Regions from separate parts of the Mesorhizobium sp. B3-1-8 genome, predicted to be linked through region 1. Evidence: predicted binding sites of a transcription regulator. Region 1 holds the regulator's gene; each other region holds the start of a gene.
What was found. Region 1 encodes LexA, which represses DNA repair genes until DNA is damaged. Its sites were predicted from a motif close to TGTTCNNNNTGTGTTCNG; they were not measured.
Positions count from the first base shown of each region.

Region 2: the regulator LexA is predicted to act here: its motif matches at 2,928-2,945, upstream of recA (recombinase RecA).
Region 3: the regulator LexA is predicted to act here: its motif matches at 5,465-5,482, upstream of FJ424_RS30615 (sel1 repeat family protein).
Region 4: the regulator LexA is predicted to act here: its motif matches at 3,027-3,044, upstream of FJ424_RS12700 (metallopeptidase family protein).

Region 1 covers NZ_VFTK01000007.1:52,363-60,018, reverse strand. Annotated here, with positions in the region: gene gltX (glutamate--tRNA ligase) at 1-844, opposite strand, end outside; gene FJ424_RS08560 (ComEC/Rec2 family competence protein) at 948-3,404, shown strand; gene lexA (transcriptional repressor LexA) at 3,445-4,179, opposite strand; gene kynU (kynureninase) at 4,629-5,876, shown strand; gene FJ424_RS08545 (alpha/beta hydrolase) at 5,931-6,761, shown strand; gene glp (gephyrin-like molybdotransferase Glp) at 6,825-7,656, opposite strand, start outside.
Region 2 covers NZ_VFTK01000008.1:24,354-32,009, forward strand. Annotated here, with positions in the region: gene alaS (alanine--tRNA ligase) at 1-1,431, opposite strand, end outside; gene recA (recombinase RecA) at 1,772-2,869, opposite strand; gene FJ424_RS09455 (carbohydrate kinase family protein) at 3,151-4,089, shown strand; gene FJ424_RS09460 (pseudouridine-5'-phosphate glycosidase) at 4,129-5,046, shown strand; gene FJ424_RS09465 (TfoX/Sxy family protein) at 5,219-5,542, opposite strand; gene FJ424_RS09470 (GFA family protein) at 5,632-6,129, shown strand; gene FJ424_RS09475 (RidA family protein) at 6,145-6,603, shown strand; gene sufA (Fe-S cluster assembly scaffold SufA) at 6,626-7,006, opposite strand; gene FJ424_RS09485 (SUF system Fe-S cluster assembly protein) at 7,095-7,487, opposite strand; gene FJ424_RS09490 (cysteine desulfurase) at 7,493-7,656, opposite strand, start outside.
Region 3 covers NZ_VFTK01000051.1:2,073-9,728, reverse strand. Annotated here, with positions in the region: gene FJ424_RS30650 (electron transfer flavoprotein-ubiquinone oxidoreductase) at 1-5, shown strand, start outside; gene FJ424_RS30645 (DUF922 domain-containing protein) at 157-753, shown strand; gene FJ424_RS30640 (endonuclease/exonuclease/phosphatase family protein) at 784-1,794, opposite strand; gene FJ424_RS30635 (AMP nucleosidase) at 1,919-3,379, opposite strand; gene FJ424_RS30630 (hypothetical protein) at 3,509-3,703, opposite strand; gene FJ424_RS34400 (hypothetical protein) at 3,770-3,904, opposite strand; gene FJ424_RS30625 (DUF2147 domain-containing protein) at 4,837-5,178, opposite strand; gene FJ424_RS30620 (hypothetical protein) at 5,192-5,437, opposite strand; gene FJ424_RS30615 (sel1 repeat family protein) at 5,617-5,883, shown strand; gene FJ424_RS30610 (ABC transporter substrate-binding protein) at 6,252-7,373, shown strand; gene FJ424_RS30605 (acetyl/propionyl/methylcrotonyl-CoA carboxylase subunit alpha) at 7,513-7,656, opposite strand, start outside.
Region 4 covers NZ_VFTK01000011.1:97,813-105,468, reverse strand. Annotated here, with positions in the region: gene FJ424_RS12715 (error-prone DNA polymerase) at 1-490, opposite strand, end outside; gene FJ424_RS12710 (DUF6504 family protein) at 487-1,977, opposite strand; gene FJ424_RS34005 (hypothetical protein) at 1,919-3,004, opposite strand; gene FJ424_RS12700 (metallopeptidase family protein) at 3,188-3,625, shown strand; gene FJ424_RS12695 (DUF1737 domain-containing protein) at 3,854-4,060, opposite strand; gene FJ424_RS12690 (CoA ester lyase) at 4,089-4,967, opposite strand; gene FJ424_RS12685 (DUF4173 domain-containing protein) at 5,510-7,045, shown strand; gene FJ424_RS12680 (response regulator transcription factor) at 7,049-7,656, shown strand, end outside.

The DNA.
Region 1 (7,656 bases):
CCGACATCACCTCGTCGTCGCCATGGCTCCAGCCGAGCCTGGCCAGATAGTTCAGCAGAGCCTCGGGCAGATAACCCATGGCGCGATAGGCTTCGACGCCGAGCGCGCCGTGCCGCTTCGACAGCTTGGCGCCGTCGGCGCCGTGGATCAGCGGGATGTGCGACATCGACGGCACATCCCAGCCCATGGCATCGTAGATCACCGTCTGGCGCGCGGCATTGGTCAGGTGATCGTCGCCGCGGATGATGTGGGTGACGCCCATGTCGTGATCGTCGACGACGACGGCATGCATGTAGGTCGGGACGCCGTCGGAACGCAGGATGATGAAGTCGTCGAGATCCTTGTTCGGGAAGCGCACCTCGCCCTGCACGCGGTCGTTGACGATCGTCACGCCTTCGGTCGGCGCCTTGATGCGGATCGCACCCTTGACGCCTGCCGGCGCCTCGGAGGGGCCGCGGTCGCGCCACTGGCCGTTGTAGCGCGGCGGCAGACCCTTGGCGCGGGCCGCCTCGCGCATCGCCTCCAGCTCGGCCGGCGTCTCATAGGCGTAATAGGCCTTGCCCATGCGCACGAGCTCCTCGGCGACCTCGCGATGACGCGGCGCGCGCTCGAACTGCGAGACGGCCTCGCCGTCCCAGGAGAGGCCAAGCCAGGTCAGCCCGTCGAGAATGGCGGCGGTGGCAGCTTCGGTGGAGCGTTCGCGATCGGTATCCTCGATGCGCAGCAGCATCGTGCCGCCGGTGTGCCTGGCATAGAGCCAGTTGAACAGCGCCGTGCGCGCGCCGCCAATATGCAGGTAGCCTGTGGGCGAGGGGGCAAAACGGGTGACGACCTTGTCGGACATGGAACTCTCGAGGAAGCACTGAAAAAATGCATGTTTCGCGCGGACTTCCACGCGACCGGCGTTCATGTAGCATAGGCGGTCTGGGGCGCAAGGGGCAGACCCGATGGCTGGACGTGGCCGGGGCGCGGAGGAGGGCGGGGGAACGACAGCTGGCGTCAGCGAACGCCTGATGTTTGCCCATGCCGCGCCCGAAGAGGGAGCGCCGGTTTCGCTTCCGGAGCCGCGGGCACCTACCGAGCTTACGCCACCCGGTGACGGTGCAATACAGCCGGTCTCGCCAACGGCGAGCCTCAGCCGAATCCGCAAACAGCTTGGCCGCGCCTCGCTTCCCGCATTGCTCCGAAGCATCGGCACCGCTGCCGCCACCGAGCTTGACCGCGGCATCGGCTTCCTGCTGGTGCCGGTGTTTTTGGCCGCCGGCGTCATCTATTACTTCTCGCTGAGCGCTGAGCCGGATCTCTACAGGCCGCTTGCGGCAGTGGCCCTGATGGCGGTCTGCGCGGCGGTCTCACATTCCCGGCACAGAACGCACCTTGTCTTCATGGCGGCGTTTTTCTGCGCCTTGGGCTTTCTCGCGGCGAAGGTCGAGACCTGGCGGATGGCGACCCCGATGCTGGGTTCGGAAATCCAGACCCGGCTGACGGGTCGCCTCGTCACCGCCGAGGCGATGGCCAATGGCCGTGTCCGGCTCACCATAGATCTCATATCCACGGAGCATCCGAAGCTGCGCTACGCGCCGGACCGCGTCAGGTTGTCTGCCCGCAGGATCCCGTCCGGCATGACAGCCGGGTCGATGCTGACCGGCTATGCCAAGCTGCTGCCGCCGACAGGTCCGGTTCGGCCGGACAGCTACGACTTTTCCTTCGACAGCTATTTTGCCCGCATTGGCGGCAGCGGCTTTTTCCTGGGTGATCCAAAGCTGATTGCGCCGGTGGAGGCGCCGTTTGACGCGCGCATCGCATCGGCAGTGGAAAACGCGCGCGAAGGGATTGCAGACCACATCAGGAGCAGCATCGGCGGGTCCGAAGGCGAGATCGCAGCGGCGCTGATCGTCGGCGTTCGTGCCGGCATTCCGGAAGCCATCAACGAGTCGATGCGGCGAACCGGCATCTACCACATCATCTCGATCTCAGGCCTGCATATGGCGCTGGTCGCCGGCACGATCATGGTCCTTTTGCGCGGCGCCTTCGCGCTGTTTCCGGATTTCTCGTCGCGCCGGCCGGTGAAGAAATATGCCGCTGCAATCGCGCTGCTCTCGATCGCCGCCTACCTCGTGATCTCCGGCATCGTGGTGGCGGCCGAGCGGAGTTTCATCATGCTGGCCGTGATGCTCGCCGCCGTGCTCTTCGACCGCGCGGCGCTCACCATGCGCAACCTGGCGATCTCGGCCATCGCCGTCATCCTTGTCTCGCCGCACGAAGTGGTCGGCCCGAGCTTCCAGATGTCCTTCGCCGCCACCGCTGCGCTAGTCGGCGCCTATGCCGGTTTTGCCGACTATCGCGCCGGCAAAACGACCGCGCCGCCGGCAAAGCGTTCGTTCCTCGGCTTCCTATCGCGAAAACTGGCGATTGGAGTGGGTGGTGCCGCCGTGACGTCGCTTATCGCGGGCAGCGCGACATTGTTGTTTGCGATCTGGCACTTCCAGCGGGTGTCGCCGCTCAGCCTGCTGGCCAATCTGGCGGTCATGCCGATCGTCTCACTGGTCGTCATGCCGTTTGCCGTGTTGAGCGCCCTGGCCATGCCCTTCGGCTTCGACGGCCCATTCCTTTATGTGATGGGCAAGGGCCTGACGGCGATGATCGCCATTTCGGCGTGGATATCCGAGCGCTCACCGGTCGACGCCGTCGGGCTGATCTCGATCCAGTCGGTGCTGCTGGCGACGGTCGCGCTGGTCATCGCGACGATGGCCACCACCTGGCTGAGGCTCGCTGCCTTACCCTTCGCGCTCGCCGCGCTGCTGGCCATTCCGCATGTCCGTACTCCGGACGTGCTTATCTCGGAGGACGCGCATCTGGTGGCGATGCCGATCGGCGGCGGTGAGCTTGCCATCAACCGCGCGCGCTCCAACGACTTCACCACCGACAACTGGAAACGGGCGCTGAAAGCCGAGGAAATCGTACCGCCGGAGACGTTCGCTAAAGACGCCCTCGACATCGCCGATCCCGTCGACCTGCCGCCCGGCTCGCCCTTCTACTGCATCGGCGACCTCTGCATCGGCCGGCATCCTTCCGGTGCCATCGTCGCGCTCGCCGAGAACCGCGCCAGCGCCCGGCCTGCTTGCGGTTTCGCCGACCTCATCGTCATCGACGACGCCACGGCCTACAATCCATGCCGCGATCCGCGCGTGCTCGTCGTCACCAAGCGGCAGCTGGCACGCGACGGCAGCGCCGCCATCTTCTTTGATCCGCAATCGGCAACCGCGCGGCCAACCGTTCGCTACGCGGTCGAAGAACCGTACCGACCCTGGCACGAGCAGCGGAAATACGCGCGTGAGGCGAGGGGGCTGCCGCCCTATCAACGACCGGAAAAGCCGGCGGTCGCGCCGCAGCCTACAGAATAGATGGCACACAGTTCCGGCGAAGACCGCCGCGCGGTTCTGCTCAGTAACGGCGGATGAGTCCGACGAGCTTACCCTGAACCTTGACCCGGTCCGGTCCGAAGATACGGGTCTCGTACGCCGGGTTGGCGGCCTCGAGCGCGATCGAGGCACCCTTGCGACGAAACCGCTTCAGGGTCGCTTCCTCGTCGTCGACCAGCGCCACCACGATCTCGCCCGGACTTGCCGTATTGGCGTTGCGGATTATGACCGTATCGCCGTCGAAGATACCGGCCTCGATCATCGAGTCGCCCTTGACCTCCAGCGCATAATGCTCGCCGCCCATGATCATGTCCGGCGGCACCGAGATCGAATGCGTCTGGTGCTGGATGGCGTCTATCGGCACGCCGGCGGCGATGCGGCCCATCACCGGAATGGACACGGCCGAAACAGCGTCGTCGTCATTGCTGGGTGTCGGCGTGCGCGAGGGCGCCGCCGGCTTGACCTGGCGGCCAAGATTGCCCTGGCCGCCCTGGATGACGCTCGGCGAAAACTTTCTCGCGGCATTCAGGCCAGGCGCGATCGAGTCGGGCAGCCGCAGCACTTCAAGCGCGCGCGCTCGGTTCGGCAGCCGGCGAATGAAGCCGCGTTCTTCCAGCGCCGTGATCAGCCGATGGATGCCCGATTTGGAGGCGAGGTCGAGCGCTTCCTTCATCTCGTCGAAAGACGGCGGAATCCCGCTCTCCTTGAGGCGTTCATGGATGAACATCAGCAGTTCATGTTGTTTGCGCGTCAGCATGGCGGCCCCCTTGGGTTCTGAAACCGGAATCAGAAAAACAAACCCAGAACAAACACTATCTGTTCCAGTTGTGTTCCGCAACCGTTTAAAGTTTAGTGAATTTGTTGAGGCTTCGGAAACAATGTTGCATCCAAGGGATACCTGGCCGAGTCAGGTCAGCGGTATCATTGATTCCGCTCGATTATGCAGCCCTCCTTAAGCTGAAGCGCGGTCCAACGCCATCACAAAGGCGCGGGCGGGATCGCTTCGGCTCTTGCGCGAACGTGCCTCACCGTGAACGAAACGGACCCAAAATGCCAACTTCGGCAATGATTCCGATCCATGGTCTTCGCCGTCTATGGACCAGCTAACATAGCGCAGAAGGTTCTTGCCGTGGCACGGACGGTGGTGAGACAACCGCCCTTGGCCAATCGTGAGAGGCGCCATGCCGAAATGGAGGCGGCAGCATGATGGGGGGAATTCCTGATCTCGCCGAGATCGAGGCGATGGATGCAGCGGATCCGCTGCGCGCCCTGCGCGATCGCTTCGTCCTGCCGGAGGGGGTGATCTACCTCGACGGGAATTCGTTGGGAGCGGCCTCGCACGCCGCATTCGACGAGTTGCGCAGGGCAGCTGCCGAGGAGTGGGCGCATGACCTCATTCGTGCTTGGAACAAGGACGGATGGTTCGACATGCCGGTCGAGCTGGGCGACCGGCTCGGGCGCCTGATCGGCGCGGCGCCGGGCCAGACCGTGGTCTGCGACACCACGTCGATCAACATCTACAAAGTGCTGCACGCGGCGATGGCGATGCGGCCGGACCGAACCGTGATCGTTGCCGAGGGCGACAGTTTTCCGACCGATATCTATATGGCCGAAGGGGTGGCCTTGACCGGAAAGAACACTGTCCTGCACCTGGCTGGCGTGGACGCGCCGATCATCGAGGAACTGATCGACGAACGCGTGGCGGTGGTGTTGGTCAACCACGTCAATTACAAATCCGGCGAGTTGCGCGACATGGCGGCGCTTACGCGCATGGCGCATGACGCCGGTGCGCTGATCGTCTGGGATCTCTGCCACAGCGCGGGCGCCATGCCGGTAGAACTTGACAGGGCAAGCGCCGATTTCGCCGTCGGCTGCACCTATAAATATCTCAATGGCGGGCCAGGTTCTCCTGCCTTCATCTATGCGGCCGAGCGGCATCTTGCCGATGTGCGGCAGCCGCTCAGCGGGTGGTGGAGCCATGCACGGCCATTCGCCTTCGAGCAAGCCTATGCGCCAGGCACCGGCATCCGCCGATTTCTGTGCGGCACGCAGCCGGTCCTGTCGATGCGGACGCTGAAAGGCGCGCTCGACATCTGGAACGGCGTTGACCTGGCGACGGTGCGGAGGAAGAGCATTGCGCTGGCCGATCTGTTCATCGAACTCGTCGAAGCACGGTGCGGCGGTTACGATCTTACGCTGGAAAGCACCCGCGACGGCGCCAAACGCGGCAGCCAGATTTCCTTCATTCACCAGCATGGCTACCAGATCATGCGGGCCCTGATCGAACGCGGCGTGATCGGTGATTTTCGGGCGCCGTCGACCATGCGCTTCGGTTTTACCCCGCTCTATGTCGGCTACAGGGATGTCTGGAATGCCGTCGAAGTGCTCGAAGACATCTTGCGGACCGGCGTCTGGCGAGAAGCCCGCTTCGCGGTCAAGACAACCGTTACCTGACCGCGGCGATGCCAATTAAACTCCGCTCAACATCGACCTGATCGCGGAGGGGCCGTGTTCGAAAACCGTATTGCCGACTGGGACAACGCCTATGCCAACGGCGCGAACATCGCCGGCGGCGACCGCTGGCCCGCGGCTTGGGATCAACCGGCGCAAGCCTTTAGGGAAAAGCTGTTGGCGCAAGGCAGGGCGCGGTTCGATATCGTGTACGGCGAAGCGCCGCGCAACCGGTTCGATCTGTTTCTCCCACCTGCTGCGCCAAAGGGGCTCGTCGTGTTCATCCATGGCGGTTACTGGATGGAATCAGACAAGACCTCCTGGTCGCATCTGGCTGGAGGTGCGGTCGGCCACGGTTTTGCCGTCGCCATGCCTTCTTACACGCTTTGCCCGCAAACCAGGATCAGCGGCATCGTCAACGAGGTTGCGGCAGCGATCGAGAAGGCGGCAGCGATGATCGATGGTCCGCTGGTGCTGACCGGGCACTCGGCCGGCGGGCATCTCGCCAGCCGGATGATGACCGCGGACGCGCCGCTGTCGTCCGATGTGACGCGGCGCATACGCCAGGTCGTTTCGATTTCAGGCCTGCACGACCTTCGGCCGCTGATGTTCACCGCACTGAACGAGACCCTGAACATCGACGAGAAGGAAGCGTTGAGCGAAAGCCCGGCTTTGCTGCGGCCTCGGCGGGGAGCCCGCATCACCTGTTGGGTCGGCGGCGGCGAGCGTTCGGAATTCCTGCGCCAGAGTACATTGCTTGCCAACATCTGGACCGGGCTCGGCGCTGCCACCGGTTCAGTGGTCGAGCCGGACCGGCATCATTTCAACGTTGTCGATGGGCTCGGAGATCCGGATCATCCCCTCACTCGGGCACTGATCGCCGAATAGAGCAATTCGGCGGTGTGAACGGTTTCGGTCGAGAATTGCGTTAAAACGGCGGGATAGACCGGCTCAGCGCAGCATCAGCACGTTGCACTCGGCGCCGGCCTGCGCGGCGGGCGCGAAGGGCTGGCGCACGATCAGGCCGTTGGCGTCGGCAAGCATGCGCAGCATCGAGGAGTCCTGGATGCCGAAAGGCATCGCGACCAGGGTGCCGGCGTCCTCGCGCACAACGGCGCGCACGTAGTCCTGCCTTAGATCGTTGGCCTGCATCGCAGCGCCCAGCCGGGCCGTTCGCACGTCCTGCCGGTGATCGCGGCCGCCGAGCCTGGCAAGCAGCGGCTTCAGGAAGAGTTGCGAGCAGACGATGCTTGCCACCGGATTGCCGGGCAGGCCGATGCAACGGACATTGCCAAGCCGGCCAAACATCAGCGGTTTGCCGGGGCGCATGGCGATCTTCCAGAAGTCGAGCTTCATGCCTTCGCCGGTCAGCACGTCATGGATCAGGTCGTGGTCGCCGACCGAGGCGCCGCCGAGCGTGACGATGACGTCGGCGTTCGCCTCGACCGCTTTCCTGACCAGCGCGGCGATCGCCTCCTGGCGGTCGGCGGCGATGCCGAGATCGAGCGCGCGCGCGCCGACCGACTGGGCGGCGGCGACGACGCCATAGGCGTTGGACGAAATGATCTGGTCGGGGCCGAGCGCGCTGCCTGGCGGCAGCAATTCGTCGCCGGTGGCGATGATCGCAACCAGCGGCCGCCGCACGACGTTCAAGGCGGGGTGGTTGGCTGACGCCGCCAGCGAAAGGGCCGCCGCGTCGAGCGCGCGGCCGTTTTCGAGCAGCAGGTCGCCCTGGCCGAAGTCGAGCCCGCGGCGACGGACATTGCGTCCTTCGGCGGTCGGC
Region 2 (7,656 bases), on a different contig from region 1:
CTTGCCGTCCTTGACCAGGGCCTGGACGATGCCTTCCGCCTGCTCGGTCTCATAGCCGAGGAATTCGGTCGCGCCGGTCTTTTCGCGCACCGAGAACCATACCGTCTCGGTCGCGGCCTCGCCCGAGCCCGTCCAATGCGCGCGCGCCTCGGCCTTCTGCCGCTCCATAGCGTCGGTGAAGCCGGCGATGTCGACCGAGATGCTGCGCTGGCGCAGCGCATCCTGCGTCAGATCGAGCGGGAAGCCATAGGTGTCGTAGAGCTTGAAGGCCGTCTCGCCATCCAGCATGTCGCCGGCATGCAGCGTCTCCGTAGCGTCCGAAAGCAGACCGAGGCCGCGCACCAGCGTCTTGCGGAAGCGTGTTTCCTCGAGCTTCAGCGTTTCGGTGATCAGCGCCTCGCCGCGCACGAGCTCGGGATAGGCCTGGCCCATCTCGCGCACCAGCGCCGGCACCAGTTGCCACATCAGCGGCTCCTTCGCGCCAAGCAGCTGCGCATGGCGCATGGCACGGCGCATGATGCGGCGCAGCACATAGCCGCGCCCCTCATTCGACGGCAGCACGCCATCTGCCACCAGGAACGAGGACGAACGCAGATGATCCGCGATGACGCGGTACGACCCGACGTTCTCCTGGTTCGGCCCCTGGCCTAGCGCCGAGGACGCCGCGTCGATCAAATGCCTGAACAGGTCGGTCTCGAAGACGCTTTCGACGCCCTGCAGGATGGAGGCCATGCGCTCCAGGCCCATGCCGGTGTCGATCGAGGGACGCGGCAGGTCGATGCGCTCTTCCTTCGTCACCTGCTCATACTGCATGAACACCAGGTTCCAGAATTCCAGGAACCGGTCGCCGTCCTCTTCCGGGCTGCCGGGCGGGCCGCCCCAGATATGCTCGCCGCGATCGATGAAGATTTCCGAGCACGGACCGCACGGGCCGGTGTCGCCCATCGCCCAGAAATTGTCCGAGGTCGGGATGCGGATTATGCGGTCGTCGGAGAAGCCGGCGATCTTCTTCCAGTAACCAGCCGCCTCGTCGTCGGTGTGATAGACCGTGACGAGCAGCTTGTCCTTCTTCAGGCCGAAACCCTTGGTGATCAGGTTCCAGGCAAGCTCGATCGCGCGCTCCTTGAAATAGTCGCCGAACGAGAAATTGCCGAGCATCTCGAAGAAGGTGAGATGGCGCGCGGTATAGCCGACATTGTCGAGGTCGTTGTGCTTGCCGCCTGCACGCACGCTCTTCTGCGCGGTGGACGCTCGCGAATAGGGACGTTTCTCCAGGCCGGTGAAGACGTTCTTGAACTGCACCATGCCTGCGTTTGTGAACATCAGCGTCGGATCGTTGCGCGGCACCAACGGGCTGGAGGCGACGATCTCGTGGCCCTCCTTGCGGAAGTAGTCGAGAAATGTCGACCGGATATCGTTCACGCCACTCATTGCGTACTGCCTTTTCGCGAGAACCGCCGGCGTCGCCGGCGGCTGATGGGCTTTGGTGTTTCCAGAAGATAGATGGGCCTTTTAGCCGTAGCTCTTGAGCCTGTCCAGAAACACGGAGTTAGGTCAATCCGCCGGCGAGCGACGGCCCGGCGCCGCCCGCAAAATGCAAAACCGCCGGCGCGAAGGCCGGCGGTTCGGGTACGCAATACTCAAGAACTCGATTACATAAGCATAAGACGATAAACAAGGATTGTGGCCGAACTCCGGCTAAGCCGACGAATAGCTTCCGCCCAATCCCGAACAGGAAACTGCTGCGCGATCTTCCTGGAACGAACCGGCCCTACAAGGCGCCGGCTTCGTCCTCGAAACCGTCGTCGCCGCCTTCGGAGCCGCCATTCTCGAGAAATTTCTCGGCGATCAGCCCGGCATTCTGGCGCAATGCAAGTTCGACCTCACGCGCCGTATCGGGATTGTCGCGCAGGAACAGTTTTGCGTTCTCGCGACCTTGGCCGAGGCGCTGCGAATTGTAGGAGAACCAGGCGCCTGACTTCTCGATGACGCCAGCCTTGACGCCGAGATCGATCAGCTCGCCGGTCTTCGACACGCCCTCGCCATACATGATGTCGAACTCGACCACCTTGAAGGGCGGGGCCAGCTTGTTCTTCACCACCTTGACGCGGGTCTGGTTGCCGACGACCTCGTCGCGGTCCTTGACCGAGCCGATGCGGCGGATGTCGAGGCGCACCGAGGCGTAGAATTTCAGCGCGTTGCCGCCGGTGGTCGTCTCGGGCGAGCCGAACATGACGCCGATCTTCATGCGGATCTGGTTGATGAAGATGACCATTGTGTTGGAGCGCGAGATCGAGGCGGTCAGCTTGCGCAGCGCCTGGCTCATCAGGCGAGCCTGAAGACCGGGCAGCGAATCGCCCATCTCGCCTTCGATTTCAGCGCGCGGCGTCAGCGCCGCCACCGAGTCGACGACCAGCACGTCGATGGCGCCCGAACGCACCAGCGTGTCGCAGATTTCCAGCGCCTGCTCACCGGTGTCGGGCTGCGAGATCAAAAGGTTCTCGAGGTCGACGCCAAGCTTGCGAGCATAAACCGGATCGAGCGCGTGCTCAGCATCGACGAAGGCGCAGATACCGCCCTTCTTCTGGGCTTCCGCCACCGTGTGCAGCGCCAGCGTCGTCTTGCCCGAGCTTTCCGGCCCGTAAATCTCGATGATGCGGCCGCGCGGCAGGCCGCCGACGCCGAGCGCGATATCGAGACCGAGCGAGCCGGTCGGCACGGTTTCGATCTCGACCACCTGCTCGTTGGCGCCGAGCCGCATGATCGAGCCCTTGCCGAAAGCGCGCTCGATTTGCGACAGCGCCGCGTCCAGAGCCTTTGATTTGTCCACTGCCTTATCCTCTACAAGCCGCAAAGAATTCTGAGCCATGATACATCACCCCTTGGTCGTCAATGAAGGCCGGACAATCCGTGATCCCTGCTTGTTTTGTACCTTTTTTGTTCTCATTTGGCAAGGGGCGGCAAGCAGCTGAAAAACAATCAATATCTGGATATGTTCTTTCTTTGTCCCACCAGGGCTGGAGCGAAACAGAACCACTGGTCCAGAAGAGATTTGATATCCGCATGTCCCGAATCGCGGCGCCGATTGCGGTGTGACGCGCAGAAACTTAGTGTGCGCAGCCAACTATCAACCAAGGTTACCATATCCGCATGCCGACATCCCCAACAATCCTGGCGCTGGGCGGAGCCCATATCGACCGGCGCGGCCAGGTCTCGGGCGCCTATGTGCCCGCCGCTTCGAATCCCGGCATCATGCGCGAGGACGTCGGCGGCGTGGTTTTCAACGCGCTGCGCAGCGTGGTGAAGCGCGGCGTGTCGGCCTCGCTGATATCGGTGCGCGGCGGCGACGCTGCGGCCGACACCGTCGCCTTGGCGATCGACAACGCCGGAATAGCGGACCTCTCGGTGGTGTTCCTCGACCGCACGACGCCGAGCTACACGGCGTTGATCGACGCCGAAGGTGAGCTGATCGTCGGGCTGGCCGACATGACGCTCTACGATCTTGCCTTCCCCAAGCAGATGAGGCGTTCCAAGGTGCGCGAGGCGATCGCCGCGGCCGACGCCATCCTGTGCGACGCCAACCTGCCGACGGCGGCGCTGGAGCGCTTGGTAGCGCTTGCCGGTGGCCGGCCGGTCTTCGCCATCGCCGTCTCGCCGGCCAAGGTCGTCCGCCTGGCGCCGCTGCTCGACGACCTGTCGCTGCTTTTCATGAACCGCCGCGAAGCCGCCGCGCTGGCCGACGCCGAGCTATCCGGCGAAACCCTTGTCGACGCGCTCAGGCGGGCCGGCCTGAATGCCGGCGTGGTCACGTCCGGCAGCGCCCCGGTTCTGGGCTTCGACGACACCGGCATCTTCGAGATCGATCCACCCGCGCCGCGCAAGGTTGCCGACGTGACCGGAGCCGGCGACGCCTTGACCGGCGCAACGGTCGCCGCCTTGCTGCGCGGCCTGCCGCTGCGTGCCGCGCTGCGCGAAGGCCTTGCCGCGGCGATGCTTGCCATCGAGAGCCCGGAGGCCGTGCCGTCCTTCACGGCGGGCAACTTCACGCAGGTGCTTGGCCTTGTGCCGGAGGCGCGGGAGGTGGCATAGGGCCACCAGACATCCACTTCCTCCTGATCGGAGACAGCCGTGACGCCCGACACCGCCCGCCCCTTCGTCGACATCCACCCGCCCGTGGCGGAGGCGCTTGCCGCCGGCCGGCCGGTGGTGGCGCTGGAAAGCACCATCATCACCCACGGCATGCCCTACCCCGACAATGGCGCGATGGCCGCCAAGGTCGAACAGATCATCATCGATGGCGGCGCGGTGCCGGCGACGATCGCCGTGGTCGACGGCCGCATCAAGATCGGCCTGTCCGACGGCGAGCGCGAATCGCTTGCCATGACCGGTGACGCCATGAAGCTGTCGCGCGCCGATATCGGCTTCGCCGTCGCTCAAAAGCGTACCGGCGGCACCACCGTTGCGGCCACCATGATCGCCGCGCATATGGCCGGCATAAAGGTCTTCGCCACCGGCGGCATTGGCGGCGTCCACAAGGGCGCGGAAAAGAGCTTCGACATCTCGGCCGATCTCGACGAGCTGGCGCGCACGCCGGTCATCGTTGTCTCTGCCGGCGCCAAGGCGATCCTCGACATCGAAAAGACACTGGAAGTGCTGGAGACGCGCGGCGTGCCGGTGATCGGCCATGACTGCGAGACGATGCCCGCCTTCTGGTCGAGGCAGTCGCCCTTCCGCGCGCCGCTGACGCTCAATGCGCCGCAGGACATTGCGCATTTCTATCGCACGCGGCAGGCGCTGGGCCTCGGCGGCGGCATCCTCATCGCCAATCCGGTGCCGCGGAACGACGAGATCCCGGCCGACGAAATGGCCGGCTATATCGAAGCCGCGCAGAAGGCCGCCGAAGCCCAGAACGTCACCGGCAAGGCGGTGACGCCGTTCCTGCTGTCGAAAATCCTGGAACTCACCGGCGGCCGCAGCCTGAAGACCAACATCGCGCTGGTAGAGAACAATGCTCGGCTGGCTGCGGAGATTGCCAAGGCGTTGTAGGCGCGGAACGCTCAGCTACCGGCAGCGATAGCCAAAAGCGAACGCCGCGTTCCGTCACACCCCCTCTGGCCTGCCATCTCCCCCGCAAGGGGCGAGATTAGCAGCTTGGCCGCCGGCATTGGGGGTGCTGTCTCTCGGCATCTCCAAAAGGCCGCCACGACGCCCTCGAAAATTATCTCCCCGCCCTTCGTCCCGCCTCGTAAGCGCGCCGCGCCCATACCGCCATTTCGTCGGGGTCGTCGAAAGCCTCGTCGGGAATGCTCCAGTATGGCATCGCCACCTCCTTGCCGTGCCGCGAGCCTGTATAGGTCCATTGCTTGCAGCCGGCGGCTTCGAAGTCGGGGATGCTCTCTTCGTCGGCCTTGAGCAGCAATTCGCCGCGCACGACGACCGCGACGATGACGCCGTCGCGATAGATGCCCTTGCCCCCGAACAGTTTTCTGATGCCGATCGGTCCCAGGCTTTCGAACAATTCTTCAAGGCGCGCGTTGTCCATGCCGCGATCATCTCATCCGGCATGGGCCTTGTCATCGCCGCAACCAAAAGCATGCTGACAGGTTGAGATCGGAAAACGGAGATCCCGCCATGCCCGTCCTGCTCAAAGGCTCCTGCCGTTGCGGCGCCGTCCGCTTCGAGGTGGAAAGCCACACGCCGGTGCCGTTCATGCTCTGCTACTGCTCGATCTGCCGCAAGCAGCAGGGCGGCGGCGGTTTCGCCATCAATCTCGGCGCCGACTACGAGACACTTGATATCAGGGGCAAACGCAGCCTCGGCGTCTACCGCGCCGAGATCGAGGATGACGAGCATCCGCATTGCGAGGTCTCAACCGGCGAACGCAATTTCTGCAGGAAATGCGGCGCAGCGCTGTGGCTTTACGACCCGACCTGGCCGGACCTCGTGCATCCTTTCGCCTCGGCGATCGACAGCGACCTGCCGACGCCGCCGGAAAAGGTGCATCTGATGCTGAAATACAAGGCGAACTGGGTCGAGCCGGTGGTCGGGAAAAAGGACAAGGTGTTCGACGTCTATCCCGAGGAATCGATCGCCGACTGGCACAAACGGACGGGGATGTGGGTGGATTAGCGACAGGAGGCCGAAATGAACCTCACGACGCACAAGAAATTCAAAGGTGGTCGTTTGATGCCTTGGGGCAAGGGCACGGCCGTCTCGGACGCGAAGGGATATGTTTTTCTGTCCGGCAACACCGCCACCATCGACGATCACGATCCGTCGAAACACCAGGGGGGCGCCGTTGGCGACGCGGCAACGCAATGGCGCGAGATCCTCGCGAACATCAAGTCGGATCTGGAGGAGCTTGGCAGCTCGCTCGACCATCTGGTCAAGGTGACGTTCTACGTCAAAGGACCTTTCCCGTCCGGCGGCGTTCTCAGCTCACCCAACTTTCGTCTGGACGTGCTGGACGAATTCTTCGCCGAACATTGCCCGAAGCACTGCAGCTACAACAACCCGCCGCCATCGGAAGTGATCGGCGTCGCCGCCCTGGCGCAGCCGGATCTTGTTGTCGAGCTCGTCGTCATTGCGGCGCTGCCGGACTGAGCGGGAGCGCCGGCGGGCTTGGTCAGGCCGAGGTGCGCGCCTCGGCAAGCGCCTTGAGGTCGGCCGGCTTCAGCTCGACGGATTCGCCGCAGCCACAGGCCGAGCTCTGGTTCGGATTCCTGAAGGTGAAGCCGGTGCGCAGCGTCGTCTGCTCGAAATCCATCTCGGTGCCAAACAGGAACAACGCCGCTTCCGGCGCGACATAGACATGCGCGCCGTCGCGTTCGATATGGTCGTCCTTGGGGTTCGGCTCGGTGACCAGGTCGACCGTGTATTCCATGCCGGCGCAGCCGCCCTTCTTGATGCCGAGCCGGATGCCATGCGCACCTTCGCGCGTGGCGACGATCTCGCGCACCCGGTCGGCGGCCTTTTCGGTCATCGTGATGACGGCGAAGCGTCCCATATCGTTCTCCACGTTCGCGCGAGTTCAAGGCCCGCGGAATGAGTCTGCCCTTAAGATGGTGAAGTTTCACCTAGCGTGCAAGTCAAGCTCAATACCAACCGACCGCGACCTGCGCCTCTTCCGACATGCGGTCGGGCGTCCATGGCGGGTCGAAGGTCATGTTGACCTCGACGCCGGATACGCCTTCGACGGCACCGACGGCGTTCTCGACCCATCCAGGCATTTCGCCTGCCACCGGGCAGCCCGGCGCGGTCAACGTCATGTCGATCTTGACCGAGCGGTCGTCCTCGATGTCGATCTTGTAGACCAGGCCGAGCTCATAGATGTCGGCCGGGATTTCTGGGTCGTAGACCGTCTTCAGCGCCGAGACGATGTCGTCGGTCAGCCGCGCCAGCTCGTCGGCGGGGATCGCCGAGGCCGAAACGATGCCGTTCGCGGCCGTTTCCGGCGCTTTTTCTGCGGTGGTGCTCACGTCGTCCATCATCGTCACCCGAAGAACTTTCGCGCCTTTTCAAGCGCCTCGGCCAAGGCGTCCACTTCGGCCCTGGTATTATACATGCCGAACGATGCCCTGCATGTGGAGGTTACGCCGAAGCGTTTCAACAGAGGCTGGGCGCAATGCGTGCCGGCACGGACCGCGACGCCTTGCC
Region 3 (7,656 bases), on a different contig from region 1:
TGTGATCGCCCCGACCGGGCCGTCTCGACCGCCGCCAAAGAGAAAGCCGGCGAGGGCCCGGTCTACCGGGGCATGTGTAATCCGCGCCTTATCGGCCAAGGCCGTTGAAGCCGCGCGCCGAGTGTGGTCTGCTTCGCCCCGAACAAGGAGGCGGACATGCGGCGGACCAGCCTGGCGATATTAGCTGCTGCCGGCGTGCTTTTGTCCGGGGCCGCCTCCGCCGGCACCGGGCTGACCGTGCATGTGCGCACCTACGACGTCGCCGGCAGGACCGGCGCGGAACTGATCGAGGCGATGGACGGCCTGGGGCCGAGGCACGGCCATGCCACGCGCGCCATCGCCGAGACCGGCTATACCGTGCATTGGAAGCTCGATGTGACGCGCGACAACGGCATCTGCCGGCTGCGGCAGGCCAACGGCACGATCGACATCACCTACACGTTTCCGCGCCGCACGTCCCCGTCCGGTCCGGTCCTGCGCAGGCGCTGGGATCGCTTCATGGCCGGCGTGCGCCAGCACGAGCATACCCATGGCCGCATCGCCAAGCAGATGATGCGGGCGACCGAGACGGCGCTCGCCGGGCTCGAGCGGCAAGACAACTGGTTCTGCACCGGTCTTCGCTGGGACGCCAGGCGCCGTATCGACACGATCTATGCTGACTACGAGGCCAGGCAGAATGCCTTCGACGCGCGCGAGCACCGCGACGGCGGCCATGTCGAGCAACTGGTCGACGCGTTGATGGGGAAGAACTGAACTTCAGTTCGTTCGCGTATCAGGAGGGCGTCAGCTGCGCGGCTCATCCGGTGCGCCATTCGCCGCCAGCGCCGACTTGTGCTCGTCCTCGGGCGCGTTGCTGTCGGACCGCAGCGTGAATTCGACCAGCACAGGCAGATGGTCGGAGCCGGTATCCTCCAGCCGTGCCGACGACAGGATCGTCACCCCGCCCTTGCTGAACACCTGGTCGATCGGCAGGCCCGCATAGCGGCGCAGGACGTCGGGCAGCGTGCGGTGGATCCAGGTCGGGCCGGCCGACGGCATCAGCGTCATGCCGCTGAGCCGCGCCACCCGCCGCATCGCCGCGCTCCACGGCACGGCGTTGCAGTCGCCGGCCATGATGGCGGTCTCGCCGAGCGTGGCCAGCGGTTCCGCCAGTTCGCCGATCTGCCAGTATTGCTCCTTCGGCCACGGCCAGCTGAGATGGATCGCGGCGACGTTGACCGGAATGCCGCCGAAATCGATCGTGGCGGTCGCCATCGCGCCGCGCGGCTCGCAACGCGGCGCAGTGCCGGCGGCGAAGGGACGGCGCGAAAGCAGCGCGACGCCGAATATGCCGTTGGGATAGTCGCAAAGGATCCGATAGGGATAGGCGCTGGCAATATAGCCGAGCTCCGTGGCCCACATCCCGGACACTTCGTCGAGCGTGATGACGTCCGGATTGGTCCGGCCGATCAGCGACAGCACCTTCTTAGGCGTCGGATTGTTGAAGCGCAGGTTCATCTGCAGCAGGCTGTAGACGATCCTGTCGGCCGGCTTTGCGACCGCCTGCTGCGTCGACAATCTCGGCAGCGCGCTCGTCGTCGTGGCGAAGCAGGCGATGGCGAAGACCAGCGCGGCGACCGCCTGCAGCCGGTAGGGGCCGGCAAGCAGCGCCAGCGCGAGCAAGGCCGTCAGCACGCTCAGATGCATGCGGAAATGCGAGAAGGAATCGAAGGCCGGATGCAGCGTGCCGAAGAATCCAGCCAGCAACGCGGCCGAGCATGCCATCATCGCCAGGAATATCAGCTGAGCCATCATGCTCAAGCGAGCGCCGCCCGTCGTCATTTGCTCCAACCGCTCCGGCTATCCGTTCGGACCGCTTATCGGCCAAATTGTGGCCCGGGCAAGACGACGAATTGCCTCGCGGGTCAAAAGTTGGCGATCACTGGAACGCCGTTTCCGAAAAGCTTCTGAGCTTGCGCGAATGCAACCGCTCCATCGGCATCTCGGCCAGTTTCTCCATCGCCTTGATACCGATGGTGAGGTGCTGCGCTACTTGCCGCTTGTAGAATTCGGTCGCCATGCCGGGCAGCTTCAGTTCGCCGTGCAGCGGCTTGTCGGAGACGCACAGCAGCGTCCCGTAAGGCACGCGGAAGCGGAAGCCGTTGGCGGCGATAGTGGCCGATTCCATGTCGAGCGCGATGGCGCGCGACTGCGACAGGCGCTGCACCGGCCCGCGCTGGTCGCGCAGCTCCCAGTTGCGGTTGTCGATGGTGGCGACGGTGCCGGTGCGCATGATGCGCTTGAGGTCGTAGCCCGACAAACCGGTCACCTCGGCGACCGCTTCCTGCAGCGCCACCTGGATTTCGGCCAGTGGTGGGATCGGCACCCAGACCGGCAGGTCGTCATCGAGCACATGGTCCTCGCGCACATAGGCATGGGCCAGCACATAGTCGCCCAGCGCCTGCGTGTTGCGCAGCCCGGCGCAGTGGCCAAGCATCACCCAGGCATGCGGCCTCAGCACCGCGATATGGTCGGTGATGGTCTTGGCGTTGGATGGGCCGACGCCGATATTGACCATGGTGATGCCGCCATGGCCGGGCTTCTTCAGGTGGTAGGCCGGCATCTGCGGCAGGCGGTGCGGCGGCGTTCCTTCGCTCGGCGAGCCGGCTCCCGCCTTGGTCACGACATTGCCCGGTTCGACGAATTCACTGTAGCCGCTTCCACCACTCTCCATCAGCTCGCGTGCCCGCGCCACGAATTCGTCGATGTAGAACTGGTAATTGGTGAACAGCACGAAATTCTGGAAATGCTGCGGGCTGGTCGCCGTGTAATGCGTCATGCGGTGCAGCGAATAATCGATGCGCTGCGCAGTGAACGGCGCCAGCGGCCGCGGCTCGCCGAACGCCACCTCGAACGTGCCATTGGCGATCTGGTCGTCGGTGCCGTCGAGGTCCGGCACGTCGAACAGGTCGCGGATCGGCCGCTTGATGCGCTCGGCGGCCGCGCCGTCGACATAGGTGCCTTCCAGGAAGGCGAAATGCAGCGGGATTGGGGTGGTCGATTCCGACACCGTGACCGTAACGCCGTGATTGCGCATGATGAGCCTCAACTGCTCGATGAGATAGTTCTCGAACAGCTGCGGCTGGGTGATGGTGGTGGCGAAATGGCCGGGCGTCGGCATATGGCCATAGGCTTGGCGGGAGTCGACCTGGCTGAACGACGTCGTGGTGACGCCGATCTGCGGATAGAAGGCCCGGTAGCGCCTGCTCTCGTCACCGCCCGCCGCTAGTGCGGCGAAGGAATCGCGCAGGAATTTGGTGTTGCGGTCGTAGAGCGTTTGCAGCGCCGCGACGGCCTTTTTTGCGTCATGGAAACTCTGCTTGCCGAAAGGCTCCGGCATGACGACCGATTCGATGGCTTGGGGGTAGATTCGCTTTTCCATGGCTCAATATAGAGATTTGGAAGAGCGGTTGGGAGGGGTGAGCGGACAGGAACCGCAACCCAGCTGGAGATTTTTTGTTATCGCACCTTATCCGCGCTGCAGGCTGATCAGCAGCACGAAGCCGAGGCTGGTGTTCTTGTGCGGCGGCGCCTCGATCCTGTTGCCCGTGTCGGCGCGCATCATCGGCACCGCCAGCACCGGGGCGGCAAGCAGCATCAGGATGAGCGTCGCCCGCGGCAGCAGCCTGAGGATCTTCATTGCGGTGGCAGTGATGCGGTCCATTTTGGTGGTGTCCCGAATTTCAGCTTTACTGCTTTTCAGCTTTGTCGTTTGAGCGTTTGACTTGGTTCACCGAGCCGGGAATGAAGCGGTCGGCCGCTCCCACGAGCGGCTCGAGTGACCGGCCTCCGCCACCAGGATGGCGAAGAACATGCCGAACAGGCTCATCAGCAGGCAGACAATGGTGAAGCGACGGGCAAGCATTTCTCTCTCCTTCAATGCGGGAGAGAATGCCGGAATGCCTCTGAACCGGTTCTGAGACCGGTATTCATCTGCGGTTCAAATTGATTGGCACGTGACGCAGTGCGCACAGTGGCGCATATGCAGGCTTCTTGCCGGTGGAATTGTTTTCTAGAACGGGATTAGATTGAGCTAAAGACGGCGCAAGATCGTCGCGCCATGTCCATATCGTCTGGTAGCATTGAAATTTTCGCGACATTCCCTTTGGAGAGCCCTTGATATGACAACTGTCTGTCGGTTCTCACGCTCAGTTGACAGCGCGAGGTATTCCCAAGCGATTGCCATCCGATTGATGATTGCTCTCCAGTTCGTTTGTCTTCCCACGCCGCCTGCTCTCGCGGCCCAAGCAACGGAACCAAGACATGGTGTCGTTGTGATTTATGATGACGCTAAATGGTCGATAAAGCGGAAGAATCCCCATCTAATCGTATTGAATTGTAAGGATGAGTCCTGCGGTGGTGCTAGTTCCGAGTGCATGACTTTGCAGTTCGACAATCGAGCCGACTCTTACGCACCTGGCCTGTTGACCCAGATGAACAAAGTAAACCGGAAATTCATTGGCATATGGGAGCGAAATGGCCAGCGTCTGGAGTTAGTAGACAAACCAGAATGGCAGACTCTCAACCACCGGAGCATCGCGTTATCCTCGCTTCGGTATCGGCTGGGCAATCGCGTGAAGCGTATCTGGTCCTCCCAGATACTCGCTCAATTCGGGACGACGGGTCTAGTCTGCGAAAGTGATGAGGATAAATATCCTGTCGCAAATGCAAGTTGGATGTTGCTCCTTCAGAGCATACTCATTCCTGGAGAATAGCGACTGCAGAGCCACGTTGTCGGGCCAGGAAAGCTACGGCGTCTCCGTTTGGATTGAGACGCCGATTAGCAGACCTCTAGAGTTAGAGCTTATGCCAGGTCTGGCTCTTGCAGATCAGGCCGCCCAGCACGCAGCCGCTCATCTTGAGCGTCGTGCCCGTGAGCGTCGCCTTGCCGGAATAGGTCTTGTCGTTCGCAGGGTCGGTGATGTTGCCGGCATATTTGTTGTCGCCGGTCGCCTTCATCGAGCCGATCGTCTTGCCGGCATATTTGCCGGTCTTCAGCGTGATGGAGAACGAGCCGCCGCCGCCGATCGTCGCCGTCTCGCCGGACTGCGTCTTCCAACTGCCTTCGATCGGGTCGGCCCACGCTGCCCCCGCCATGATCAAGGTGGCCGCCAGGGCCAGGCTCATCTTTCGAAACATCTTGTCCTCCTCCCTATGGGGTTGCGGCGGGCTCCGGTTCGCCTGCCTGCCCCTTACGCAAAGGTAAAGCTAATCCAGCTCCCGCCAAAACAAAAGCGGTGCCGCCACGGAAGGTTGCAAGGATTTTCGCCGCGCGGATGACTGAAAATAAACGCGACCGGAAAAACGCTTCGGTTTCCGTGGTTAGCGAAGTCTTGATTCCACTCGCGGCAATTTTCATCGAATTTGACGCAAAATGGCTGAAACGCTGGATTCCCATGCTTAACAGTTTTTCGCGTTTACCTCTTGTTTTAGCTTTGTTTTCCTCAAATTAAGCAAGCCGTTTAACGACGGATTCAAGGCCAGCCGTCATCCTCGAAAGCATCGAAAGAGCGCCCCGCCCCAAAGGGATACCAAGGGAAAAGGAGGCAGCTCTCGGGAGCCAGACAGGGGATTGAAATGGCACGCTTTGAAATGCTTGAAGACGGCTTCGGCGCCATGGGGGCAACTGCCCAGGCCGACATTCTTTTCGAACTGGGAATGATGTATGCGACCGGCCGCGATTGCGAGACCGATGTCGTCGCCGCCCACAAATGGTTCAACATCGCCGCGATCAAGGGCTCGGCCCGCGCCGCCGAGCTGCGCTCGGAGCTGTCAGCCACCATGTCGAAAGTCGAGATCGCCACGGCGCTGCGCGAAGCGCGCGAATGGATGACGATGCACTGATCCTCAGCGCGCAGCGCTCGGAAATTCATTGGGACAAGGCCGCGAAAAGACGGCCGGTCAGGAAGAACGAGAACGCGGCAGGTTGAGACAACCGAAGCCACGCAAGAACAGGGAAGCGAGCGGGGTTCAGGCGCGGGGGCGCGGGGAAGCTCGATTGCAAAAAAGCCGCGACCGGCCGGGACAAGGCCGGCGCGGCTTTTTGCATTACGTCTGGTAATCGGCCGCGTGGCCCAAGAAATCCTCGCCTAAATGAACCAAAACCTTCCGCATTGTGCTCTCGACAGTTTCGGCGAAGGGTGAAATTGTCCCGGCTCTGTGGAAGAAGCGCGGCCGGAGCGGCGCGCGCAAGTGGAGGAGTTCTTATAGTCATGAAAAAATTGGGTATTTTGAGCGCGGCCGCATTTGGCCTGATGATGAGCGCCTCGGTTGCCTTCGCCGACGACATCACCATTTCGGTGGTCGGCCCGATGACCGGCCAACTCGCCACCATCGGTGACCAGTTCAAGCAGGGCGCGCAGGCTGCCGCCGACGCGATCAATGCCGCTGGCGGCGTCAACGGCTCCCAGATCAAGCTCGACATCGAGGACGACCAGTGCGATCCGAAGCAGGCGGTCTCGGTCGCCAACCGCATCGTCGCCAACGGCGTCAAGTTCGTCGACGGTCATGCTTGCTCGGGCTCGAGCATTCCGGCCTCGGCCGTCTATGCCGAAGCCGGCACGCTGATGATGAGCCCCGCCTCGTCCAACCCGGTGCTGACCGATGCCGCGGCCAAGGCCGGATGGCCGACCATCATGCGCCTCTACACGCGTGACGACGCGCAGGGCGCCTTCATCGGCCCTTGGATCGCCAAGAAATACGCCGGCAAGAACGTTGTTGTCCTGCACGACAAGAGCGCCTACGGCCAGGGTGTTGCCGATGCCGTGAAGGCGACGATGAATGCCGGCGGCCTCAAGGAAGTCGACTATGAAGGCATCAATGCCGGCGAGAAGGACTATTCGGCCCTCGTCACCAAGCTGAAGGAACTCAAGGCCGACGTTGTCTACTTCGGCGGCTATCACCCGGAGGCGGGCTTGATCCTGCGTCAGGCGGCCGAGCAGAACGTCAAGTTCCAGCTGATCATGCCGGACTCGATCGCTTCGCCGGAATTCTGGCAGGTTGCCGGCCCGGCCGGTGAAGGCACCATGTTTGTCTTCCCGTCCGACCCGCAGGCCAAGCCCGAAGCGAAGGACGCGGTCGCCAAGATCAAGGCTGGCGGCTTCACGCCCGAAGGCTTCACGCTGTTCTCCTATGCCGTGATCCAGGCCGTGGCCGAAGGCGTCAAGCGCGCCGGCACCGATGATCCGGCCAAGGTCGCGGAGGCGCTCAAGGACGGCAAACCGATCAGCACCGTGGTCGGTGACGTCGTCTTCGACGAGAAGGGCGACCTGAAGAACGCGAGCTACGACATCAACCAGTGGCACGACGGCAAATACGCGCCGATCCAGCCGTAATTCGGTTCCGCAATCGAGGAAATGGCCGGGCTCGTCCCGGCCATTTTTCGTTTGTGCCCTGGCATTGACGTACAGGCGAGGCCGGGGCAGTCCCGCCGACATAGCTATTTACCATTCAGCAATTCAGCACTTCAGCACTTCAGCCCTGGCCGTCCTCCGCGAACCGGACCAGCACCGTGCCGTCGCTGACCTGTGCGCCCTCGGCCGCGATCTCGGCGATCACGCCGTCATGCGGGGCGGCGATCATATGCTCCATCTTCATGGCTTCGAGGATCAAGAGCGG
Region 4 (7,656 bases), on a different contig from region 1:
CCGGCGCCACGGCCAGCCGGAGCGCCGCGCCGAAACGATCCTTAAGCCGGCTAATAAATGACAAGCTATCCTCGGCGCCTGCCGACAGATCGGGCAGGATCGCCAGCGACATCCGATCGCCCCATTCGAGCAGGTCGCTCAACTGGAGCAGCGTCGCGCCCTTCTCGTTCTCGTCGCGCAGATTGGCCTGGGTCAGCATGCGGCAGAGATGGCCCCAGCCCTGGCGGTCGCGGGGATAGGCGAGGATATCCGGCGCGCCGTCGCCGAAAACCAGGCGGCAGCCGGGATGATAGGCCATCTTCTCCACCCTGGCCTGCTGCCATGCGCGCACGACGCCGGCGACCGTGTTGCGGTCGGCAAGGCCGATCGAGGCAAAACCGTAGAACTTCGCGGTCACCACCAGTTCCTCGGGTTTCGAAGCGCCGCGCAGGAAGGAGAAGTTCGACCTTATGCCGAACTCGGCATAGGGGATGACGGTCAGCGCGTTCATGCGAACACCCCATGCATGAACCAGCGCGGCGGCGCGGCCTGCGCGGCGCTGCTGTAGAGGCCCTGGCGGTAGAGCCAGTAGCGGCGTCCCTCGCTGTCCTCGATGCGGTAATAATCGCGGGTCGGCGCCTCCTCCTCGCCGGGCAATTGCCGCCACCATTCGGCGGCGATGCGCTCCGGCCCCTCGGCGCGGGCGACGCGGTAGAGCGCGCGCCGCCAGCGGAAATTCATCGGCGGACCTTCCGGTATCTCGGTCGCCGGCACCTCGATCGGCTCGGGCGAGCGAAACAGGCGCACCGGCCGCTCCGGCGGATAGACGGTCATCGGCGGCGCCGTTCGGGGCGGTGCTGCCCGGCCGGCCGCCGGGGCGCGTCTTTGCGGCGCTTCGGCGAAAGGCACGGTTTTGACAGCGCGTTCCGGCAGATGGCTTTCGACGGCCACCGGCTTCAGCACGGCGGTCTCGCCGAGACGGGCGCGGACGCGGTCGGCGAAGAGCGCGATGTCGGCGTCATCGTCGTTCGTCTTGCCGGTGAGGTCGCCCTGAGCCAAGTCGAAGGCCGCGACCGACAGCACGGACAGCCGCACGAGGTCGAAGCCGAAGCCGGCGTCGATGGTCTGCTCCAAGGCGGTGAGCCGCTCATGGAACAGTCTTTGGATCAGCCGCGGCTCGCGCATCGGGCGCGAGGTGCCGACGGCGATGCGGCTGACGGCGCCGTCGACGCGGAAGAGAAGCAGCGCCAGCGTGCGCGCGCCCTCGCCGCGGCGTTCGAGGTCGGTCTTCAAGGCGATCGCCAGCCGGCTCACCAGCCGCTCGATGTCGTCGGTGAGCACGACCGGCTCGGCAAGATGGCGCTCGACCGAGAGCGGCGCGACGGGAAGGCGCGGCGACACGGCCTCGTCGAGGCGGCCGAGCGCCTGGTCGAGGCGCAGAAGCAAGGTGGCGCCGAAGCGGCGGGCGAGCGGCGCGCGGGGCGCGGCCATCACCGCGCCGGCGGTGCGCAGGCCCACACTTTCCAAGCCGACGCGGGTCTCCGGCGCGATGCGCAGCGCCGACAGTGGCAATGGCGCCAGGAGCGCCTCCTCCTCGCCGCCGGCGATGATGCGGTCGCCATGGAAGCGCGCTGCCGCCCAGGCGGCGCCCGGCGTCGAAGCCAGCCCGGCGCGGACATCGAAGCCCTGCTGGAAGAAGCGGGTGAGGATCTCGTCCTGCATGGCGCGCTCGCCGCCGAACAAATGCGTGCAGCCGGTGACGTCGAGGAACAGCCCGTCCTCGCCGTCGATCGCCACCAAAGGCGTGTAGCGGTCGCACCAGTCGGCAAGGCCTTCGAGCAGCCGGCGGTCGGCTTCCGCATCGGCCTCGACCACATCGATCGAGGGATGCATGGCGCGCGCATCGGCGATGCCCATGCCGCGCTTCAATCTGAGCGCCTCAGCCCGCTCGTCGAGGGCCGCGATGCGCTGGGTGTTGTTGTCGCGATGGCTGATCACAAGCGGCGGGTGAGGTGACGGCAGGTGATGCTGGGGCCGGGAACGCCAGGACCGCCCCAGGCGCTGGCGCAGGATCCGCTCCGCGGCCAGATGCGGGAACCACAGTGACAGAATTCTCTGTTCTTTCTGCAAAAGCGTGCTCATTTGGGTTCCACTCCAGTGTGAATTGTCCGGGCAGGGCCGTGCGGCTCTTGCCGATATCGAGTTTGAAGGCGGGGCGGCCGATCGAGCCGGCGAGCGGCCCGGCGACGGTTTCGCGGCTTGCCGCCGCCGCCGCCGAGACGATGAGGCGCACCGGGGCGGCGGTGGGGTCGGCCTCGCCGGCCTGGCGCAGCAAAAGCAGCGGCCGGCCGGCATTCTGGGCGCGGGCGTGCAGCCGGCGCGTGGCGGTGAGGTCGAGCCGCCGCGGACTGCCGCGGATCTCGAGGATGACCGCGGCAAAGGCCGTCATGCGGGCGGCCTCCTCGGCGATCCACAGTGCGTCGAGCAGTTTTGGCGCCTCGGAAAACAGCAATTGCTCCGGCTCGATGCCGAACAGGGCGTGAAGGCCCCTGGCATAGGGAAAGCCGGCCTCGTGGAAAATTTCCGCCGTGCCGACCCAGAGGATCGGCAGGCCCTGCTTCTCTCTGAGGACCAGGCTTACGAGCGACAGCGCGAAGCCGGCAACGGCGCCGGCATCGCGGGTCTCCAGGCCATGGATTTCGCTGAGCGCCGCCTTGGGCAGGCCGCCGCCGAGGGCGGCGTCGAGGCGACCGATGCCGGTATGCAGGAAGGCGTCCGCCGAAGCCACGGCGAGCCCACGCCGGACGATCGTCCTGTCCCGCGTCATATCCGGTCCGGTGGCATCGCCAGAGCGGTTCAGCTTTTCCGCAATTGCGGACGGAAGACCGCTTCGCACTTCTCCTGGAATCGCTCCAGGCGCGCCAGCCGTCGGCGCCTGCAGGCGCTCGGGCAGCGTTCCCTCGATCTTCGCGATCTGGCGGCGCAGGGCAAAAACAGTGTCCCGCGCCACGGCGCTCATCGCCATGACGTTCACTTCCGACAGCAATTGTTCCTGTTATGTTTCTATAGATTCCAGAGGGTGCCGGAAGAGTCAAGCGGAGTCATAAGGAATTTATTCCTTCGAGCTTTACCCTGAAAGCGAACGCCCAGCCGGCTCATTTGCCTCTATCGGCGCGAAAGCCTATATGCCGGGATCAAAGGAAATTTCATGGCCCGCATCTACAAGACACGCACCTGGCACGACCAGCTCTCCCCGTCGATGGACGAGATGGAGCTTCTGGCGCTGGAGACCTATGCCCATCTGCCGGACGAGTTCCGCAAGCTCACCGGCGAGATCATCATCCAGATCGCCGATTTCCCGACCGACGAGATCATGGACGACCTGTCGCTGGAAACGCCCTTCGACCTGCTCGGCCTGTTCGAGGGACGCGGCATCGCCGAGCGCTGGAACCCGCAGACCGGCGAAGGTCCGAACCGCATCACGCTCTACCGCCGCGCCATACTCGACTACTGGGCCGAGAACGAGGAGACGATGGGCGACATCGTCACCCATGTGCTGATCCACGAGATCGGCCACCATTTCGGCCTGTCGGACGACGACATGGAGCGCATCGAGGAAGCGGCCGAGCAGGCGGCGGCGGGCTGAGCGCGCACTTCGTCATCCTAGGGCGAAGCAAGGAGCGAAGCGACGCGCGCAGACCCTAGAATCCATGCCGTTCCATCAACACCAAATCCGCGGTGCAGAACGGAACGCTTGCCGCCCGACACCCGCAAACGTCCCCTATATTCTGATCCGCTGCGCCTCTAGGGTCTTCGCGACGGAGCTTCGCTCCTGCTCCGCCCTAGAATGACGAAGTGGGGGTTGCCGCTCTTTCTACCAGTCGCTCAGCTTGGTGTCCGGGCCGTAGTCCTGGCCTTCGACATCCTTCACCACGGCCTGGCCGCAGCGCATCGACTTGGTCTTCTTGTCATAGGCGTAGGTCGGCGAGCCGAACAGGTGCCAGCCCTTGTTCAGCGCCGCCGTCACCTTGTGGCAGAAGGTTGAATCGTCCGGGCCGGACAGAAAGCGGTAGAGTTTCATTTTCGAGCCTGTCTTGAATATCGGCGCATCATGCGCCGATGATTATTGCCTTCGCCAGTAGTTTCTCGGCTTCCGCCAGATGCAGCCGCTCGACCATGCGGCCGTCCATCGCGATCACGCCCTTGCCGGCATTTTCGGGCCGCGCGAACGCATCCCTGATCGCACGCGCCCTGGCCAGCGCCTCGGGCGACGGCGAAAAGGCATGGTTCGCCGGCTCGATCTGGGCGGGATGGATCAGCGACTTGCCGTCGAAACCCATGGCCGCGCCGTCGGCGCATTCGCGCGCCAGGGCGTCGAGGTCGCGAAAATCATTGGCGACGCCGTCGATCACGTCGAGGCCACCGGCCCGCGCGGCGAGCACCAGTTGCATCAGCCAGGGCATCAGATAGCGCCGGTCGGGCGTCGCCAGGATGCCGGTCGCCTTCACCAGGTCATTCGTTCCGGCGACGAAACAAGCGAGGCGCGACGCTCGATCGCGGCCAAGCTCGGCGATGGCGCCGATGTTGAGCAGCGCCTTGGGCGTCTCGACCATCGCCCACAGTTTCACGCCGTCCGGCGCGAAATTGTCGTCGAGCAGGTCGCCGGCCTCGAGGATGTCGCGCGGCGTGCCGATCTTGGGCAGGAGAATGCCGTCGGGCTTGGCCTTGGCCACGGCCAACAGATCGTCGGCGCCCCATTCGCCGGCGAGCGGGTTGATGCGCACCACCATCTCGCAGCGTTTTTCGCGCCGGCCAAGGATGCCGGCAATCTTGTCGCGCGCCGCTTTCTTGTCGGCGGGCAGGACGGCGTCCTCGAGATCGATGATGACGGCGTCGCAGGCAAGCGAAGCGATCTTGGCGAGCGCCTTGTCGTTCGAGGCGGGAATGTAAAGCACCGAGCGGCGCGGGCGGTAGGGTTCCTGAGCCATGGCCGATCTATGCAGGGTGATGGCGGATGAGGCAAGGCGGGGAGTAATCTTCTCCTTGAGGGGCCGCAAGGGTGCCCGGCAGGGCGGAGGCGCACGCTGTCCTGCCAACCCGTCCTTCGTCATTCTAGGGTTTGCGCGCGTCGCTTCGCTCCTTGCTCCGCCCTAGAATGACGAAGGATAGATCGCAGCTTCACGCGCAAGAACCCTCTCTATCGCCTTTGACGACATCCCAGGGGCTGGCACCGCCATATGCGATTGCCGTACTCGAGCGTCTCGGGCGCCGGCGCCAGGCTGTCCTGCACCAAATCTGCAAATCTGTGCGGAAAACCTCCTCCAATCCGCCGCGCGTTCACCGTGCCCGTCGGCGACAAAGCCGGCATGCGAACACCTCACACATCCCGCTGGTCCCTGCCGCGCCGGCTCCGCGACGAAGGCTGGTGGCTCGTCGAGCCGCAAAGGCGGCGCGTCACGACGACGGTGCTTCCCTTCAGATCGCGGCCGGCATGCGGCGGCGGCATGACAGCAGCCAGGAAGGCCCAGCGATGACGACGATGACCATGACGGCGCCGGCGAGCAAGACATCGCCTGTCCCGAGCTACTGCCGCCGTGTCGGCGCCGCCGCGCTGCTGGTGGCGCTGGCCGATTTTCTTTTCTACGGCCAGCCGGTCGGGATCACCGTCTTCATCTTCGCGACCGTGCTCGCCGCCACGGTCGTCGCCATGCATCCGTCGGCGCTCAGCGACGGCCGGGTCTGGCTGAAGCCGGCCGCGCTGTTCGTCGCGCTGCTGCCGCTCGTCGAAAATGTCAGCCCGCTTTCGCTACTGGTCGCTGTCGCGGCACTTGCGGTCTTCGCGCTGTCGTTGGCCGGGCGGCTGCGCGACGAACCTGCCCGAATAGCCCGCCAGCTCAGCCTGTTCCTGGTCGCAGCGCCCTTCCGCTTCGTCCGCGACTTCTTCCGCTGGCGCAAGGCGGCGCGGGAACTCGGCCAGCGGCGGCTTCAGCTCACGGCGATTGTCGTCTGGATCGTGCCCTTGACGCTGGGCGTCGTTTTCCTGGCGCTGTTCGGCGCCGCCAATCCGATCATCGAGCACTGGCTGTCGCTGATCGACCTCTACGCGCTCCTCGAAAAAATCCAGATCGCGCGGCTTATCTTCTGGCTGATCGTGCTTGCCGGCGTCTGGGCGTTCCTGAGGCCGCGCCTGCCGCGCTTCGCTTTCCGTGTCAGGCGCGTTTTGCCTGCCACGCCTGCAGCGAGACCGGCGAAGGCCGAGGACATCCTCTTCGGCAAGGCGGCCATCCTGCGCGCGCTGATTGTCTTCAATGGCTTGTTCGCGGTGCAGAGTGCGCTCGACGCAACCTATCTCTGGGGCGGAGTCGCCCTGCCCGACGGGATGACCTATGCCGCCTATGCGCATCGCGGCGCCTATCCGCTGGTCGCCACCGCGCTGCTCGCCGCCGGCTTCGTGCTGGCGGCGCTGCGCTCGGGCAGCGAGACGTCCCGGGATCCGCTGATCCGCGGGCTGGTCTATCTCTGGGTGGCGCAGAACATCGCACTGGTGATCTCCTCGATGCTGCGGCTCGATCTCTATATCGACGTCTATGCGCTCACCTATCTGCGCATCGCCGCCTTCATATGGATGGGACTGGTGGCGGCGGGGCTGGCCCTCATCGTCGCCCGCATCGCGCTTCAAAAATCCGGCGAATGGCTGCTTTCCGCCAATCTTGTGACACTATCGGCGACGCTTTATGCCTGCTGCTTCGTCAACTTCGCAGCAACGATCGCCAACTTCAATGTTGACCATTCCCTGGAAATGACCGGATCCGGCACTCCGCTCGACACGCCGTATCTGCACTCGCTCGGCGCTGTCGCCATGCCGGCGCTGGACCGCTACCACACACACAAGATCGGAATGCCGACCACTTATCTGGCCGACCAGGTGATGATCGACGATTATCTCGCCGAACAAAAGAAATGGCGCGCCTGGAGCTTTCGCGACTGGCGGCTGGTACGGGTTCTCGACAACAGAGGCCCGCTCGTGCTTCCTCCATCTGCGCAACCGTCCGCACCGGGCCATTGATCGATGCCACACAATATCCTCGTCGCCGACGACGACCCGCACATCCGCGAGATCATCTGCTTCGCGCTGGAAAAGGCCGGCATGAAGACGGCTGCCGTCGCTGACGGCGCCGCAGCACTCCAGGCGGTCGAGCGCCGCGCGCCCGACCTCATCGTGCTCGACATCGGCATGCCGGAGATGGACGGGCTCGAGGTCTGCCGCCGGCTCAGGCAAAAATCCGACGTGCCGGTGCTGTTCCTGTCCGCGCGGGATGAAGAGATCGACCGCATTCTGGGTCTGGAGATGGGCGGCGACGACTATGTGACCAAGCCGTTCAGCCCGCGCGAGCTGGTCGCCCGCGTCAACGTCATCCTGCGGCGCGCGCGGCCGGCCGCCGCGGAGGAAGAGGCGGACGATCGTGAATTCACGCATGGCAAGCTCATGCTCGTCCCGGCAAGCCATGAAGCAAGTTTCGGCGGCAAGCCGCTCACCTTGACGGCGATCGAGTTCGCGATCCTGAAAGGCTTCCTTGCCCGTCCGCAGCACGTGCTTGGCCGCGACGCGGTGATGGCCAATGCCTATGCCTCCAACATCCATGTCTCGGAACGCACGGTCGACAGCCACATCCGCAA